2 regions of the Microlunatus aurantiacus genome follow, and region 2 is predicted to be linked to the other one. Evidence: predicted binding sites of a transcription regulator. Region 2 holds the regulator's gene; the other holds the start of a gene.
The links. The regulator LexA, encoded in region 2, represses DNA repair genes until DNA is damaged. The targets are predictions, from matches to a motif close to TCGAACANNTGTTCGA.

Region 1 (8,082 bases), on a different contig from region 2:
CGGACGGGCTGCTGACGGCGCCGATGCCGAGTGTCGTCGTCGACGTCCGGGTGACGGTGGGGGAGGAGGTGGCAGCCGACCAGATCCTGGCCACGGTGGAGGCGATGAAGATGGAGCTCGCGGTGCGCGCGCCCTTCGCCGGGGTGGTCAGTGCCGTGGCCGTCTCCGCCGGTCAGCGGGTCGCGTTGGGAGCTGCCCTGCTCACCGTGGAGCAGCACACAGCTGATGTCGCAGGGGCCGGGTCGTCGGTCACCGCCGATCCCGACCCGACGCGCACCCCTCAGCCATAGCGGTGGCTCTTCTCGCTGTGCCCGGCCGGCCGGGTGCAGCTGCGGCCGTTCATGGAGGTGTGACCGCACAGCTGACCCTGGTCGGTGGGCGCTGTTGCCGCCTCCGACGCCGCCTTCGGGGTCCGCTTGTGCTTCGTCGAGGTCTCGGGCTCGCGTGCCGGCGATGCAGTTCCGGCCTCGCCCGCGGCTGCCTCCCGGCGGGTCGGACCGCTGCTGTTCCGGGCGGCGTACCGGGCTTCGCGCATCGCCCTCTGGGCGTCCAGCTTGCTCACCCCCTGACCCTACGTCCCGGCGCCGACACGTCGTCGCCCGCGGTCAGAAGAGGGTCGCCTGCGCGGGCTGTGTCGCAGTCGGCGGTGGCGTCGGCAGCCGCAGCACCTGCGGTCCGGCCAGTCCGTGGCGGCGCAGCAGCGGTGCTGCTCGGCGGGCGAGATAGGAGGCGTACGACCGCAGCACGTAGCTGCCCTGACCGTAGAGCTCCTGGTACGGCTCGATCAGCGCGGGCCGGTGACGTCCCAGGAACGCCCAGAACCACTCCCGCGCGCCCGGTCGCAGATGCAGGGCGAAGACGGTGGCGCTGGTGGCGCCGGCGCTCGCGATCCGTCCCAGCAGCGCGTCGAGCTGTGCGTCGCTGTCGGTGAGCAGGGGGAGCACCGGGGCGACCAGGACCTGGCAGGGGAGTCCGGCGTCGGCGATCGCCCGGATCAGAGAGAGTCGAGCGCGCGGGCCCGGGGTCCCCGCCTCGATGACGTCGTGGAGCTCGTCGTCGAGCAGGGCCAGCGAGATCCCGATCCCGATCGGCACCCGGTCGGCCAGGGCTGTCAGCAGCGACAGGTCGCGCCGCAGGGTGGTGCCCTTGGTCAGGATGGAGAACGGGGTCCCGGAGTCCGCCAGCGCGCGGACGATCCCCGGCATCAGCCGGTAGCGACCCTCGGCCCGCTGGTAGGGATCGGTGTTGGTGCCCAGCGCCACGGGTTCGTGGCGCCAGGATGCCCGGGCCAGCTCCTGGCGCAACCGCTCGACGACGTTGATCTTGACCACGATCTGGGTGTCGAAGTCGGTGCCGGTGCCCAGCTGAAGATAGCTGTGGGTGCGCCGGGCGAAGCAGTAGGTGCAGGCGTGGCTGCAACCGCGGTACGGGTTGACGGTCCACGAGAACGGCACCGCAGCAGCGGACGGGACCTGGTTGAGCGCGGACTTGGCGAGCACCTCGTGGAACGTCAGACCGGCGAACTCGGGAGTCTGGACGGACCGCACGAGGTTAGCCACCGACGGCAGGCCGGGCAGGGGTGAGGCGGCATCGTCCACGTTCTCGAGTCGTTGGGCATCCCAGCGCATGCGTGCATTCAAACACATGAGCGATTACCTGGGCGAGTGTCCTGGCTCCGGTCGGTGACGCACGAACGCCCGGCGACCCGCGAGGGGTCACCGGGCGTCGGTGAGGTGTGGAGCTGGGAAGGCCTAACCGCCTTCGTTGAGCTCGGCCTGGCGCTCGACGTTCTGGTCGGGCGTCAGCGAGCGTGCGTCCTCACGCTTGCTCTTCAGCACGATCGGCGGCGGGGTGGAGCGCAGCCGCTTCGACTTCTTCTGGATGTAGCTGAAGTTCGCGCTGTAAGCGTTGTAGTAGCCGGTGCCGACGACCCGCAGGACCATGTCGTCGTTGTACAGCGAGCCGTTGCTGGTCAGGTTCTGCGACCCGGTCCAGACCACGCGCTGATCCACGACCTTGCCGTCGAGCTTCAAGCGGCCGTTGATGATGAGGGACTTGTGGTGGGTGTACTGCTCGCCGTAGTCGTTGCGGTTGGTGTCCCGCCAGGCGTCCTCGACCACCATCTGGCCGTAGCGCGAGGATTTCGCGAGCAGCTGGCGCATGATCGTCCGGCTCGCGCGGCCCCGGTTGAGGGTGACGTCGACCTTGCAGCCGGCGTTGTGCAGCGACCACAGCTTCTTGGCCACGTCCATCCGCGGGTTGGTGAAGCCCCACATGTTCATCCGCACCACCGTTCGACCGCCGCTGCCCAGCGTGGTCCTGCACTGCACCGTGTTGAGTACGTCCAGGTACTGGATGATCGGATACTGCTTTCCGCCCACGATGCGCCTCTGCGGGTAGATGTACAGCGTGAACGGACCGTTCGTCGTGTTCTTGTTGTTTCCGTAGAGGTGGTCCTGACGGTTTGTCGTCATGTCGTTGAAGTAGGTCATCAGCCGGTTGTAGAGGTCGGGCTTGCTTCCCTCGACGATCGTGTGCGAGTTGTTGAAGCTGTTGTAGATGTTGACTCGGTGGGGGTTGGCCGAGCTGATGATCGACACGTTCTTGGCTGCGCCCACCTGGGAGAACAAGTAGTACTTGCCGTGGATGGTGGCGTACGGGTAGTTCGACATGCAGCCACCGCGGCTGCAGGTCACCACGTAACTGCGGTTCTTCTTGCTGGTGCCCAGGGCCTTCCTCAGGCGCTTGAGCTGGGCGCCTTCGGCGCCGTTGTCTACCAGGAAGTGCACGTTGACGCCTCGCTTGTGGGCGGCGATGAGGCGGTCAGCTGTCGACTTCTGGCTGAACAGGTACATCGCCATGGTGATCGTCTGTCGTTGCTTGCAACCGGCCGCCGGGTTGCAGCCCGGGACAGCGGAGATGGTCTTGTCCAAGACCGTCTGGGCCCGACGCTCGGCGGTCTTGTTCCCCGCGGCGTTGTTGAACACCACCCCGGTCTTGGGTGTGTAGGGCGCGGCCTGCGCCGTCGGCACCAGATAGGTGCCCATCAATCCTGCGCCGCAGATCGCGACCAGCAGGGTGGTCAGCAGTCGCTTCATGGCCCCGTTCCTCACTTCACTTCTCCCCCGGGGTGCCGGTGGCGCCCCTGACCCGCGTGGTGGATGACAACAGTCCAGCGGGTGAGGCGGGTGTGTCGTCAGGTGGTGTGGCCGTCGTGCCCCCGGGACAAGCAGCCAGGGCTAAGCGTGCCACACGGAGGGTCGATTCGCGCAGGTCTTCTGGGTTTCCGGTCCGTCGCGCACAAATCTCTCGGCAAGCCTGTTCACAGGCGCGGCACAGTCGGCAAGCGCATACCCCGGCTATCTGAGGCGCAAACCGTTGTGCGGAGTTGCGGAGGCCCGCAACGATTCGACTTCCGGCCTCCCGGAGGCGTTACGCAATCGTGATCTCACACAATCGTGATCTCACCTACCCACGGGATCCATCGCCTCGACGCCAGCGACCTCGTACGTCATGGCGAAGGTGTCCTGCGTGGCCGCGCAGGTGAGCCGGGCGGCCTCGCGGCGGCGGGACCACACCTCCACCTGCCAGCGACGTCCATCCGAGGCCGAGGCTGCGACCCGCCAGCGGCCCGGCTCAGGGGTCGACCAGCCGTCGGCGCGCACGTCACCGGGACCGTACGGACCGTGCCGGCGGTGGATCTCACCGATGGCGGCCTGGGCCGGCGGGGGCCAGCGGACCGACCCCCGGAGATGGTTCGCAGCGAGCCGCCCGTCGAGGTGGCCGCGCACCACGTCGACGGCGGACCCGGCGTCGAGATCGCCGTAGTAGGTGCCGTCCGGCAGCGTCACCAGGTTCGCGGCGAAGCGGTCACCGCCGACGTGGCTGCACTCCCAGGTGGCCTCGGGCCAGTGAGCGGCGAGGGCGGCGGCCACCGGACGACCTCGGAGCGCGCAGCAGGTGTCGTGCTGACCGTGCGCGCAGACCAGCAGCAGCGGGTCCTCGGACACCGCGCCAGCCGCAGAACTCGCGCCCGCCAGGGTGTCTGCGGCGACGAGCAGGTCATCCTCCCGTCGCCAGCTGCCCCAGGTGGTCGTCCCACCGACCCGGGTGACGGCCCAGCTCCGGCGGTCGGAGGGAACCCGCCGACCCGGCCGACGGATGAGGAGCAGCCGGCTCCGGCTCGCGCGAATGGCCGCGGTCAACGCGGCCACCACCTCGGTCGACCAGCCGGCGCCGGTCAGTGCGTCGAAGCGCCACGGTCCGGGATGCTCGATCAGCAGGAAGGACGACGCGAGGGGAGCGGTGCCCACCGGAGGGTCGCGACGTTCCCGGGCAGCGTCGGCGCAGCGGAAGGTCGGCGTCGTCACCCGGCGACGGCCAGCCCGGTCAGGAGCAGACGGCGCGCCAAACCGATCCCGAGCTCGCCGGCCGTGCCACTGCCGATCTTCCACCAGTCGAGGAACGCTTCGCGCTCGGCGGCGGTCACGGTGGTCTGCCCCCCGCGGCCGGAGATCGTGAGCCCGCCGTCGGGTCGTTCGTGCAGCGTGCCGGCCAGATGAGCCCGCACCGTCACGGGGGTGTCGTCGGTGAGCTCGTCGGCGGCGCGCAGCTGACGCAGGGGGCCCACCGGTGCGGCTCGCTGGCCCGCGCGGGCCAGCGGCGCGAAGGCGGCGGCGACGGCGTCGATCTCGGTGTTCTCGAGCGCGTCGACGAGCTTCTCGCGCACCAGCTCGACCTCGGCGACCAGCGCGGTGGGGTCGGCCACGTCGACGCCGAGCGGGAGTGAGCTGCGGGCCTCCGGGTCGCCCGCCACCGTCCGCAACGCGTGCTGGATCAGCTGCTCGGCCACGCCGTAGCGGGTCCAGGTGTGCACGCCCAGCGTGAGGTGGGTGCTGACCCCGCCGAGCGCGGTCGCGGCGTGCAGGAAGCCGCGCGGGAGATAGAGCACGTCGCCCGGCCGCAGGACCGTGTCGATCAGGGGAGTCTCGGCGGCACGGCGCTCCACCGAGCGGCGCCGATCGGTCCAGGGCTGGTGCCGGAGCGGCGAAGCGTGCACCGGGGCGTGGATGACCCAGCGCTTCTCGCCGGTGACCTGCAGCACGAAGACGTCGTGCACGTCGTAGTGGTTGCTGAACCCCTGGTTCTGCGGCGGCGTCACGTAGGCGTTCGCCTGGACAGGATGGCCGAGGTCGGCGGCCAGCTGCTGGGTGAACGCGAGCACCGGGGGCCAGACGCGGTGCAGGGCCTGCAGAACCATGGTCGCCCCGTCGGCGAACAGGCGGACGAGCTGGTCGTCGCTCACCTGGTCGCCGATGGACGCACCCACGCCGCCCGGCGCGGTGAAGCTGGCATCGGCCAGCGTCGAGCCGTCGCGGGCGACCCGCAGGAACGGTGTCCGCAGCCCCCGCTCCGAGACCAGCTCGTCGACGGCATCGGCGTCGAGGAGATCGGCGAACCCGGAGCCGGTGGTGGCGGCTCCGGCCGGGGTCAGCAGGGCCTGCCGGCCCCAGTACTCCCGGGCGAACTCCTCGACGTCGATCCCGATCAGGCGCGCGAGCGCCGGGGTCTGCGGGCTAGACGCTGCCGTCTGCGCCGCCATCAGCCCCGCCGTCGGCGCCACCGTCAGCGCCACCATCGGCTCCGCCGTCGTGCTGGCCGGGGACACCGCTGGCGCCACCGTCGGCCGGGCCTTCGGCTCCGCTGTCGGCGCCGCCATCGGCTCCGCCGTCGTGCTGGCCGGGCACGCCGCCGGCGCCACCGTCGGCCGGGCCTTCGGCTCCGCTGTCGGCGCCACCGTCGGCTCCGCCGTCGTGCATGCCGGGCACGCCGTTGGCGCCGCCGTCGGCCGGACCCTCGAGCTCGTCGGTGCCCTCGCTGGGCTGCGTCGATTCAGTCATCGATCCTCCTCGTTGAGTGGGACGGCCCCGGGAACAGAGGCCGAAGATGGCGTCCCGCCGACGTCGGCTCCCACTCTGCCACGGGCCCCGGCACCCCCGGACGTGGGGGAGTGCGGGTCCTGGGGGAGTGCGGGCACCCGAAGGCGGAGGACTACCGTGCCGTGGATGAGTGCTGATGACGCGTTCGCCACCGCCACCCCCGACGTGCAGCTGCCCGACTACGACCGCTCGCGGATCGAGATCGGCATCGTGCACATCGGCGTGGGCGGCTTCCACCGGGCTCACCAGGCGCTGGCGGTCGACCGGTTGCTGCGGCAGGGGCAGGCGTACGAGTGGGGGATCTGCGGCATCGGTCTGCTGCCGGGCGACCGTCGGATGCAGCAGGTGATGGCCGCCCAGGACGGCTGCTACACCCTGGTCGAGAAGTCGCCCGACGGGTCCTGGTCGGCTCGGGTGATCGGCTCCATCGCGGCGTACCTGTTCGCCCCGGACGATCCGGAGGCGGTGCTCGAGCGCCTGGCCGACCCGGCGACCCGGATCGTGTCGCTGACGGTGACCGAGGGGGGCTACAACTTCTCGCCCACGACGGGGGCGTTCGATCTCACCAACCCGGCGGTGGCCGCCGACCTCACCGGCGAGGCGCCGCCGGCCACCACGTTCGGGTTGGTGGTGGAGGGACTGCGCCGCCGCCGCGACCGCGGCGTCGGGGCCTTCACCCTGATGTCCTGCGACAACATCCCGGGCAACGGCGAGGTGGCCCGGCGGGCCCTCACCTCCTACGCCCGCGCACTGGACCCGGGTCTGGCCGCCTGGATCGAGACCGAGGTGGCCTTCCCCAACGGGATGGTCGACCGGATCACCCCCGCCACCACCGCCGAGGACGTGGCGCAGATCGGCGAGCGGTTCGGGGTGGCTGATGCGTGGCCGGTGGTCGCCGAGCCGTTCTTCCAGTGGGTGCTGGAGGACGAGTTCGTCGCAGGTCGTCCGGCGTGGCAGGACGCGGGCGTGCAGCTGGTGCCGGAGGTGGAGCCGTACGAGCTGATGAAGCTCCGGCTGCTCAACGCGGGTCACCAGGCTGTCGCCTACCTCGGCTACCTGATGGGGTACCGCTACGTCCACGACGCCGCCCGTGACCCGGTCTTCGCCTCCTACCTGCGGCGCTACATGCGACGGGAGGGGATCCCGACACTGCCCCCGGTGCCCGGCATCGACCTGACGGCCTACACCGACACCTTGATCGAGCGGTTCGGCAACGCCGAGGTGCGGGACACCGTCGCCCGGCTCGCGGCCGAGTCGTCCGACCGCATCCCCAAGTGGCTGGTGCCGGTGATCAGGGCCAACCTCGCCTCGGGCGGGGAGATCGACGTGTCCGCCGCGATCGTGGCCGGCTGGGCCCGCTACGCCGAGGGCGTCGACGAGACCGGGCAGCCCATCACCGTGGTCGACCGGATCGCCGACGACAGGACCGCCGCCGCCAACCGTCACGGCGAGGACCCCCTCGCCTTCGTCCGCGACCCCGACCTCTTCGGCGACCTCGCGGACCAACCGCGCTTCGCCGAGGCCTATCTCCGCGCCCTCGACTCCCTCCACACCCGCGGCGCCGCCGCCACCGTCGCCGACCTCGCTGACGGGTAGGAGTCGAGCGACGACCGACGACTGTCGTAGGCCGGAGCTAGCATCCGGCCCATGTGGGTCCGGCTCCTCTCCAACGACGCCATCATCGCGATGGTCGGTCACGAGGCGTTCGCGCGCGGGATGGTGTACGCCCGCAACGGCCACGTCCAGGACGTCCGGGTCGACGCCGAGCAGCTGACCGTGAGCGGCCAGATCGTGGGCAGCGACCGGAAGCGGTATCTGGTGCTCGTCGAGCTGGTGGAGGCCGCCGACGCCACGGGCCATCGCGCCACCTGCACCTGTCCGGTGGTCCGCGACTGCAAGCACGCGGCGGCGGTCATGTTCACGGCCCGGGCGCAGCTGGCGGCCGATGCCCGTTCCGCCCGGCCGGCCTGGGAGGGCCTGGTCACCCGGCTGGTCCGTGAGGTCCCCCCGGTCCCGGTCGAGCCGGTCGAGGTCGGGTTGGAGCTCGCCGTCGACGTCGGTCGTGCGTACGGGGGGTTCCAGCCGCCGGCCCGGCTGGTGATGCGGCCGGTACGCCGGGGGCAGCGGAACCGCTGGGTCTACT
Region 2 (8,082 bases):
GCGGGCGGGAGTCCCCCGACCGGGTCGGCGAGCACCGGGCGATGGTCGAAGCCGCCGGCGACGCCGGGGTGCGAAAGATCGTCTACCTCTCCTTCCAGGGCGCGGCACCCGAGGCCACGTTCACCTTCGCCCGGGACCACTTCCACACCGAGCAGCTGATCGCGAGCAGCGGACTGGACCACGTCTTCCTGCGCGACTCGCTCTACCTCAGCGCTCTGGCGGGACTGGCCGGCGACGACGGCGTCATCCGCGGGCCCGCCGGGGACGGCGCCGTGGCGGCCGTCAGCCATGACGACGTGGCCGCCGTCGCCGCCCGGGTGCTGGTGGAGGCGCGGTGGCAGGGGGCGACCCTGGACGTGACGGGACCCGCCGCACTCACACTCACCGAGGTCGCCGCGGAGCTGAGCTCGGTGAGCGGTCGAGAGGTGCGCTACATCCCCGAGTCCGAGGACGAGGCCTACGCCTCGCGCCGCGGCTACGGCGCCCCCGACTTCGAGGTGACAGGCTGGGTCAGCTCCTACCAGGCCATCGCCAACGGCGAGGTGGCGACCGTCAGCGACACGGTCGAACAGGTCACCGGACGGAGCCCGCAGTCACTGCGCGACGTGCTCCGGACCGACCCCGGCTGCTGGGCACACCTGGCTCCGCGCGACGCGCCCTGAGCGGCCGGTCGATCCCGGCCGGTCGATCGCGGCCGGCTCGAACCCGGCACGAACCAGGCCTCAGCGGGGCAGACCCGCGGACACGCTCACCTGGTGGCCTTCACCGGTCACCGACATCGCCGTCAGACCGACCACGGTGAGCGCAGCGACCATGATCATCAGCCCCACCACCAGGACCACCGCCACACCGCGATCGGTCAACCGCCAGGTCGGGCGGGAGACCGCGACCTCGGCCAGCACTGGCGCCGCAGGCGTGCAGGAGCGGACAGCTCCGGAACGCCGCGCCGAGTCCGGCGCCACCCAGAAGGCTGCCGGCCGGAGGGTCGGCACGGACGAGCGACCCGATCCACGCCGGGACCGGCCCGGACGCACCTGGCGTCCCGGCTGCTGTCGAGCAGGAGTGCGTCGCGCCCGCGGTGCCGGGGTCGCCGGCACGGCCGCCGGTGCGATCTCGCCGCACCCGTCGACCATGGTCCGGTCCACCAGGAGCTGGGTCATTGCTTCCTCCTACCTCGAACGGACATTCGATAGAACGCCTGTTTGAATTCTTACCCGGCCCTCAGGAGATTGGCAAGGCTTTTCGAAAAACTTCTCGGTCGTGATCCTGCCCGCCGCCACTGACACTTCTGGTTCGTCGCGCCCCCGGGCCGGTGTGAGAGTCGACCAGGAGGGTCTGACAGTCGTCCGGGGGGCCCGGGGTCACGGACACAGCGACGCCGCAGCCCGGTCACGACACGCTCGAACAGATGTTTGATTGGCTGCCGGACCTTCCCTAGAGTGCTGCTCATGGCGAACACGAAGGACGAGCAGCCCCCCACGCCGCAGCGCAAGCGCGGTCGCCCGCGAGCGAGCGAGGTCGCCGCCCAGCTGGGCGAGACGGGTCAGGTGTCGACGCTGCCCGACGGCCCGGCCGGTGTCGACGGCCTCACGCTGCGGCAGCGTCGGATCCTGGAGATGATCAAGGAGACGGTCGAGACCCGTGGCTACCCGCCGAGCATCCGGGAGATGGGCGACGCGGTCGGGCTGGCGTCCTCGTCCAGCGTCGCCCACCAGCTGAAGGTGCTGGAGGGCAAGGGCTTCCTGCGTCGAGACCCGAACCGCCCACGGGCGCTGGAGGTCCTGCTTCCCGGGGCGAACGACGCGGCCAGGGTGCGGCCGCTGTCGCCCACCCGGGCCGAGGTCGAGGTCGAGGTCGACGAGACGGGCATCAACGACGCCTACCCGGAGCCGGTGCACGTGCCGGTGATCGGGCGGATCGCGGCCGGCGGTCCGATCCTGGCCGAGGAGCGGGTGGAGGACGTGTTCGCCCTCCCACGTCAGCTCGTCGGCGAGGGCACCGTGTTCCTGCTCGAGGTCCGGGGCGACTCCATGATCGACGCCGCCATCTGCGACGGGGACTGGGTGGTCGTGCGTCAGCAGCCCACGGCGATCAACGGCGACATCGTGGCCGCCCTGCTGAACGACGAGGCCACGGTCAAGACCTTCAAGCGCACCGACGACCAGGTCTGGCTGATGCCGCACAACCCTGCGTACGACCCGATCGACGGCAACCACGCGTCGATCCTGGGCAAGGTCGTGGCGGTCCTGCGCCGGCTGTAGCGCCGGCGACCGCCCTCACAACAAGCTGGGCTCGTTGGTCGTCATCTGGTTCGTGAAGCGGGCGACGGCTCGGAGCTTGTTGGCCACGTCGAGCGCGGCGACCTTGTAGGCCTCCGAGAGCGTCGGGTAGTTGAAGACCGTGTTGACCAGGTAGTCGACGGTGCCGCCGCAGCCCATCACCGCCTGTCCGATGTGCACCAGCTCGGTGGCGTTGGTCCCGAACACGTGCACCCCGAGGATCTCCCGGGTGTCGGCGTGCACGATCAGCTTCAGCATCCCGTACGAGTCGCCGATGATCTGTCCGCGGGCCAGCTCGCGGTAGCGGGAGATCCCGACCTCGAACGGGACCGCGTCCTTGGTGAGCTCGACCTCGCTGCGGCCGCAGTAGGAGATCTCGGGGATGGAGTAGATGCCGATGGGCTGCAGGTGGTGCAGCTCGTTGACGGTCTCGCCGAACGCGTACGCGGCCGCCAGCCGCCCCTGGTCCATGGAGGTCGCGGCCAGCGCCGGGAAGCCGATCACGTCGCCGACCGCGTAGATGTGGGGAACTGCTGTCGCGTACGTGTCGTCGACCACCAACCGGCCGCGGTCGTCGGCCTCGAGTCCCGCCATCCCCAGGTCGAGCGCGTCCGTGTTGCCCTGCCGTCCGGCGGAGTACATCACCACCTCGGCGGCGATCCGCTTGCCCGAGGCGAGCGTGGTCACCGTCCCGTGGCCGGAGCTCTCCACCGAGGCCACCTCCTCACCGAAGCGGAAGGACATGGACAGGTCACGCAGGTGGAACTTCAACGACTCCACGATCTCCTGGTCGCAGAAGTCGAGCATCTGGGCGCGCTTCTCGACCAGGGTGACCCGGGTGCCGAGGGCGGCGAAGATGGACGCGTACTCGGCGCCGATGACGCCGGCCCCGACGACCACCAACGAGTCGGGCACCCTCTCCAGGGTCAGGATCTGGTCGGAGTCCAGCACCCGTACGCCGTCGAAGTCGATGGACTTCGGACGGGCCGGCGTGGTGCCGGTGGCCACGACGATCTTGGCGGCGGTCAGCGTCCGCATGGTCGACAGGTCGTCGCCGTCGATCGACAGGGTGTGGGGGTCCAGGAAGGACGCGCTGCCGGCCATCAGCTCGATGTGGTTGCGCAGCAGCTGGTTGCGGATCACCTCGATCTCGCGGCCGATCACGTGCTGGAGCCGGCTCAGCAGGTCACTGATGGTGATCTCGTTCTTGACCCGGTAGCTGGCGCCGTACATGTCGCGCTGCTGCATCCCGGTCAGGTAGAGGACGGCCTCGCGCAGCGTCTTGGACGGGATCGTGCCGGTGTTGACGCAGACGCCGCCGACCATCTGCTTCCCGTCGATGACACAGACCCGCTTGCCGAGCTTCGCCGCCATGATGGCCGCCTTCTGACCGCCCGGGCCCGAGCCGATCACCGCGAGGTCGAAATCGTAGGAGTGCTCCATACCGGGAGCCTCACACACGTGTGTTACAGCCGCCACCACCGGGGCGGATCGGCTCGTCAGTCGGTCTCGTCCAGCCGCCGGAGCGCGCCGATCGCGGTCTCCCGGTCGCTCGTGGTCCACATCGGCGGCATCGAGGAGCGCAGGTACGAGCCGTAGCGGGCCGTGACCAGGCGCGGGTCGAGGACGGCGACCACCCCGCGGTCGCTCACCCGTCGGATCAGCCGTCCGGACCCCTGGGCCAGCAGCAGCGCCGCGTGGCTGGCGGCCACCGCCATGAACCCGTTGCCGCCCGCCTCGGCGACGGCCCGCTGGCGGGCCACGGTGAGCGGCTCGTCCGGTCGGGGGAACGGGATCCGGTCGATGATGACCAGCCGGCAGGTGGATCCCGGCACGTCGATGCCCTGCCAGAGCGACAGCGTCCCGAACAGCGAGGACTCCTCCTCGGCCACGAAGCGTCGGGTCAGCTCCGACAGCTGGGCGTCCCCCTGGCAGAGGATCTTCAGCTTGGGCAGCTGCTTGCGGACGTGCACGGCGGCGGTCTCGGCTGCTCGGCGGGAGGAGAACAACCCCAACGTGCGGCCACCGGCGGCCCAGACCAGCTCGGCGACCTCCTCCAGCACGGCCTCGCTGATCCCGTCTCGACCCGGCTGCGGCATCCGCCGGGCGAGGTAGAGGATGCCCTGCTTCTCGTACGAGAACGGCGAGCCGACGTCGATGCCGAGCCACGGCTGGCGCTCGTCGTCCTCGGTGCGCGGCGGCGCCGCCGCGGTGTCCCGGACGCGCTCGTCCTCGCGCAACCCGACCGACGCAGCCACTCCGGTGAAGTCCCCACCCAGCTTCAGCGTGGCCGAGGTGAGCACCGTGGTGTGCTCGCCGAAGACCCGGGACCGCATCAGCCCGGCCACGGTCAGCGGTGCGACCCGCGCCTCGCGGCCGCTCCGCTCGCGATCGGCCACCCAGACCACGTCGTGCTCGCTCAGAGCCGCCATCCGTTCGGCGACGTCGAACACCTCCTTGACCGCGGCCGCCGCCTGCCGGCACTCGGGCTCGTTCTTGTCGGTGCCGCTGCCCAGGGCGGTCACCACCCTCCGGGTCACCGACCGGATGGCCTCGAAGGCGGCGACCACGGGGAGGTTCGCGTCCTCCACCCGCTCCAGCGGGGTCTCCTCCAGGGCGTCCTTGAGCGTGTCCGCCGACGTCAGCAGCTCCGTGGCCAGGTCGTCGTCGTCCAACCAGCCCAGGGCCCGCCGGCCGACCCGGTCGACGATGCCGGGACTCAGCTCGGCCGAGGCCGCGCCGGTCACCCGGGCCGTCAGCTCATGGGCCTCGTCGATCACCACGGCCTGGTGCTCGGGCAGGGCCGTCCCGCCGTGCATGGCGTCGATGGCGAGCAGCGCGTGGTTGGTGACCACGAGCTCGGCCGCCCGGGCCACCTCCCGGGACTTCTCCACGAAGCACGACCCGCCCTGCGGGCAGCGCTGGGTGCCCAGGCACTCCCGAACGGGGATGGAGACCTGCTGCCAGCCGCGGTCGGTGTGGCTGGGGGCGTCGTCGCGGTCGGCGAGGGCACCGGCGTCCACCTGCTCCTCGGCCCACTCCCGCAGCGCCAGCACCTCGGCACCGAGCGCGGACTCCGGTGCCGCACGGGGCGACTCCTGCAACGACGCCACCAGCTCCGAAGCCGGGATCAGGGCGGCCTGGTCGTCGGAACCGTCGCGCACCTTGAGCAGGCAGGCGTAGTTGGTGCGTCCCTTGAGGATCGCGTGCCGCGGCCGGCGGCCGGTGACGGCCTCGACGGCGTCCAGGGCGTGGGGGATGTCCTTGCCCGCCAGCTGGCCCTGCAGCGCGAGCGTCGCCGTGGTCACGACCACCCGGTCGAGATCACCGCGGGCGAGTCGGACCAGGGTCGGGGCCAGGTAGCCGAGCGACTTGCCGGTGCCGGTCCCGGCCTGGGCCAGCAGGTGGACCCCGGTGTCGAACGCGTCGCCCACCGCTGCGGCCAGCTCCAGCTGACCGGGACGCTCGTGGCCACCGATCTCCGCGACGGCAGCGGCCAGCACGGCGGCGGTCTGCTCGGCCGCCGTCGGTCGGCCGCCGGCTCCGGACGTGGTCGCGGCTCCGGACGCAGCCGTGGCGGCGCCGGTCTCGGGCGCGGTCATCGACGAGGCTGCGCTCAGCTGGAGGCGGCGAGCTCGTACGGCGCCAGCTCGCCCGCCAGGTCCGGGTGGACCCGCGCCGTCACCAGCGAGCCGTGCTCGGTGTGCTCGAGGCTGAGCAGCTCGCCACTGGTGTGGATCCGGTTGACCAGGTCGCCCCGCTCGTACGGCAGCAGCACCCGCACCTCGCGCTCGGGCCGCGGCAGTCGCGACTCCACGACCGCGCGGAGCTCCTCGATCCCCTCGCCCGTGCGGGCCGAGGTGACGACGGCGCCGGGAGCGGCGGTCCGCAGGGTGGCGATCGCCTCGGCGCTCGCCTGGTCGCACTTGTTCAGCACCACCAGCTCGGGCAGGTCGCCGGCGCCGATGTCGGCCAGCACGCCCCGCACCGCCCGGATCTGACCGACCGGATCGGGATCGGAGACGTCGACGACGTGGACCAGCAGATCCGCCTGGGCCGACTCCTCCAGGGTGGAGGCGAACGCCTCGACCAGGTCGTGCGGCAGGTGGCGGACGAAGCCGACCGTGTCGGTCAGGGTGAAGACCCGTCCGTCGGCGGTCTGCGTCCGTCGGGTGGTCGGGTCCAGGGTGGCGAACAGGGCGTCCTCGACGAGCACACCGGCCCCGGTCAAGCGGTTCAGCACGCTCGACTTGCCGGCGTTGGTGTAGCCGACGATGGCCACCGACGGCACCTGGTGACGCCGACGCTCGGCCCGCTTGAGCTGACGGTTGCCGTCGAGCTCGCGCAAGGTGGCGCGCAGCTTGGCGATCCGGCGGTGGATCCGGCGGCGATCGGTCTCCAGTTTGGTCTCACCGGGTCCGCGACCGCCGATGCCGGCGCCGCCGCTCGCGCGACCACCGGCCTGCCGGGACAGGTTGCCGCCCCAGCCGCGCAGTCGCTGCTTCAGGTACTGCAGCTGAGCCAGCTCGACCTGGGCCTGACCCTCGGCGCTCTTGGCGTGCGAGGCGAAGATGTCGAGGATCAGCGAGGTCCGGTCGATGACCTTGACCTTGACCTTGTCCTCCAGGTTGCGCAGCTGCGCCGGGGCCAGCTCACCGTCGCAGATGACGGTGTCGGCGCCTGTGGCGACCACGATCTCCCGGAGCTCCTCGACCTTGCCGCGACCGATGTAGGTGGCGGGATCGGGACGCTGCCGGCGCTGCACCAGGCCTTCGAGCACCTCCGAGCCGGCCGTCTCCGCGAGCAGCTTGAGCTCGGCCATGGCGTTCTCGGCGTCCACCTCGCTGCCGGTGGTCCAGACGCTGACCAGCACCACACGCTCCAGCAGGAGCCGCCTGTACTCCACTTCGGTGATGTCGGTGAGCTCGGTCGACATGCCGGCCACCCGGCGCAGCGACTGCCGCTCCTCGCGGTCCAGCTGCTGGCCGTCGTAGTCGGCGCGGTCGGGGTGCTCGTGCTCCCGGGCCGCGGACCGCTCGTCGGCGGGGTCCGCCGTCCAGTCGTCATCGGCGTCCGGCGCGGAGGTGGGCACGTACTCGGATTCAGGCACACTCATCGTGGGTCAAGAATCGCACGTAGCACCAACAGTCGCGAGCCGTTTGCTCCGCGTCGGTGGCTACGCGTCGAGTCCGGCCGGGACGAGGAGCTCACCCCGGGCCACGATGACGGCCGGCCCGGTGAGGTAGGTCCGCTCCCCCAGCTCCACCTCGACGGTTCCTCCGGGGACGTCGACCCGGTAGACGACGGCGCCCGCAGCGGGGGCGCGTTCGACGGCTCCGTCGTGGTGACGGTGGTGCCAGGCCGCGGCCGCGGCCACCGTGCCGGTGCCGCAGGAGCGGGTCTCCCCCGACCCACGCTCGAAGACGCGCATCTCCAGGTGCCGCGGGCCACGGGAGCTGACGAACTCGGCGTTGACCCCGGCGGGGAACGCCTCCGCCGGGTACCAGGTCGGAGCGTCCCGCAGGTCGATGGCTGAGGGGTCGGAGACGAAGCTGACGGCGTGCGGGTTGCCGACGTCGACCGGGACGGCGACCAGGTCCCGGTGGTCGGCGGTCAGCACCCGGACGTCCTCGAGGGCGACCCGCGCCGGACCCATCTCCACCCGGATCCGGCCGTCGGGCAGCACCTCGGTCATCCGCAGTCCGGCCCGGGTGCCGACCGGCACCGTCGGTCCGACGACCAGGCCCTCGTCGACCAGATGGCGGACGAACACCCGGACGCCGTTGCCGCACATCTCCGCGAT

Region 1: a site for LexA is predicted at 1,637-1,652, ahead of ABD714_RS03725 (Rv2578c family radical SAM protein). Genes of this name have one in related genera too.

The regions. Positions count from the first base shown of each region.
Region 1 is NZ_BAAAYX010000002.1:764,883-772,964, forward strand. Features, by position in the region: gene ABD714_RS03715 (acetyl/propionyl/methylcrotonyl-CoA carboxylase subunit alpha) at 1-290, shown strand, start outside; gene ABD714_RS03720 (hypothetical protein) at 281-562, opposite strand; gene ABD714_RS03725 (Rv2578c family radical SAM protein) at 606-1,628, opposite strand; gene ABD714_RS03730 (phospholipase D-like domain-containing protein) at 1,752-3,098, opposite strand; gene ABD714_RS03735 (ferredoxin family protein) at 3,465-4,370, opposite strand; gene ABD714_RS03740 (cupin domain-containing protein) at 4,367-5,638, opposite strand; gene ABD714_RS03745 (hypothetical protein) at 5,577-5,900, opposite strand; gene ABD714_RS03750 (mannitol dehydrogenase family protein) at 6,066-7,535, shown strand; gene ABD714_RS03755 (DEAD/DEAH box helicase) at 7,587-8,082, shown strand, end outside.
Region 2 is NZ_BAAAYX010000003.1:398,322-406,403, forward strand. Features, by position in the region: gene ABD714_RS07425 (SDR family oxidoreductase) at 1-662, shown strand, start outside; gene ABD714_RS07430 (hypothetical protein) at 723-1,160, opposite strand; gene lexA (transcriptional repressor LexA) at 1,449-2,261, shown strand; gene sthA (Si-specific NAD(P)(+) transhydrogenase) at 2,277-3,722, opposite strand; gene ABD714_RS07445 (ATP-dependent DNA helicase) at 3,779-5,881, opposite strand; gene hflX (GTPase HflX) at 5,896-7,395, opposite strand; gene dapF (diaminopimelate epimerase) at 7,456-8,082, opposite strand, start outside.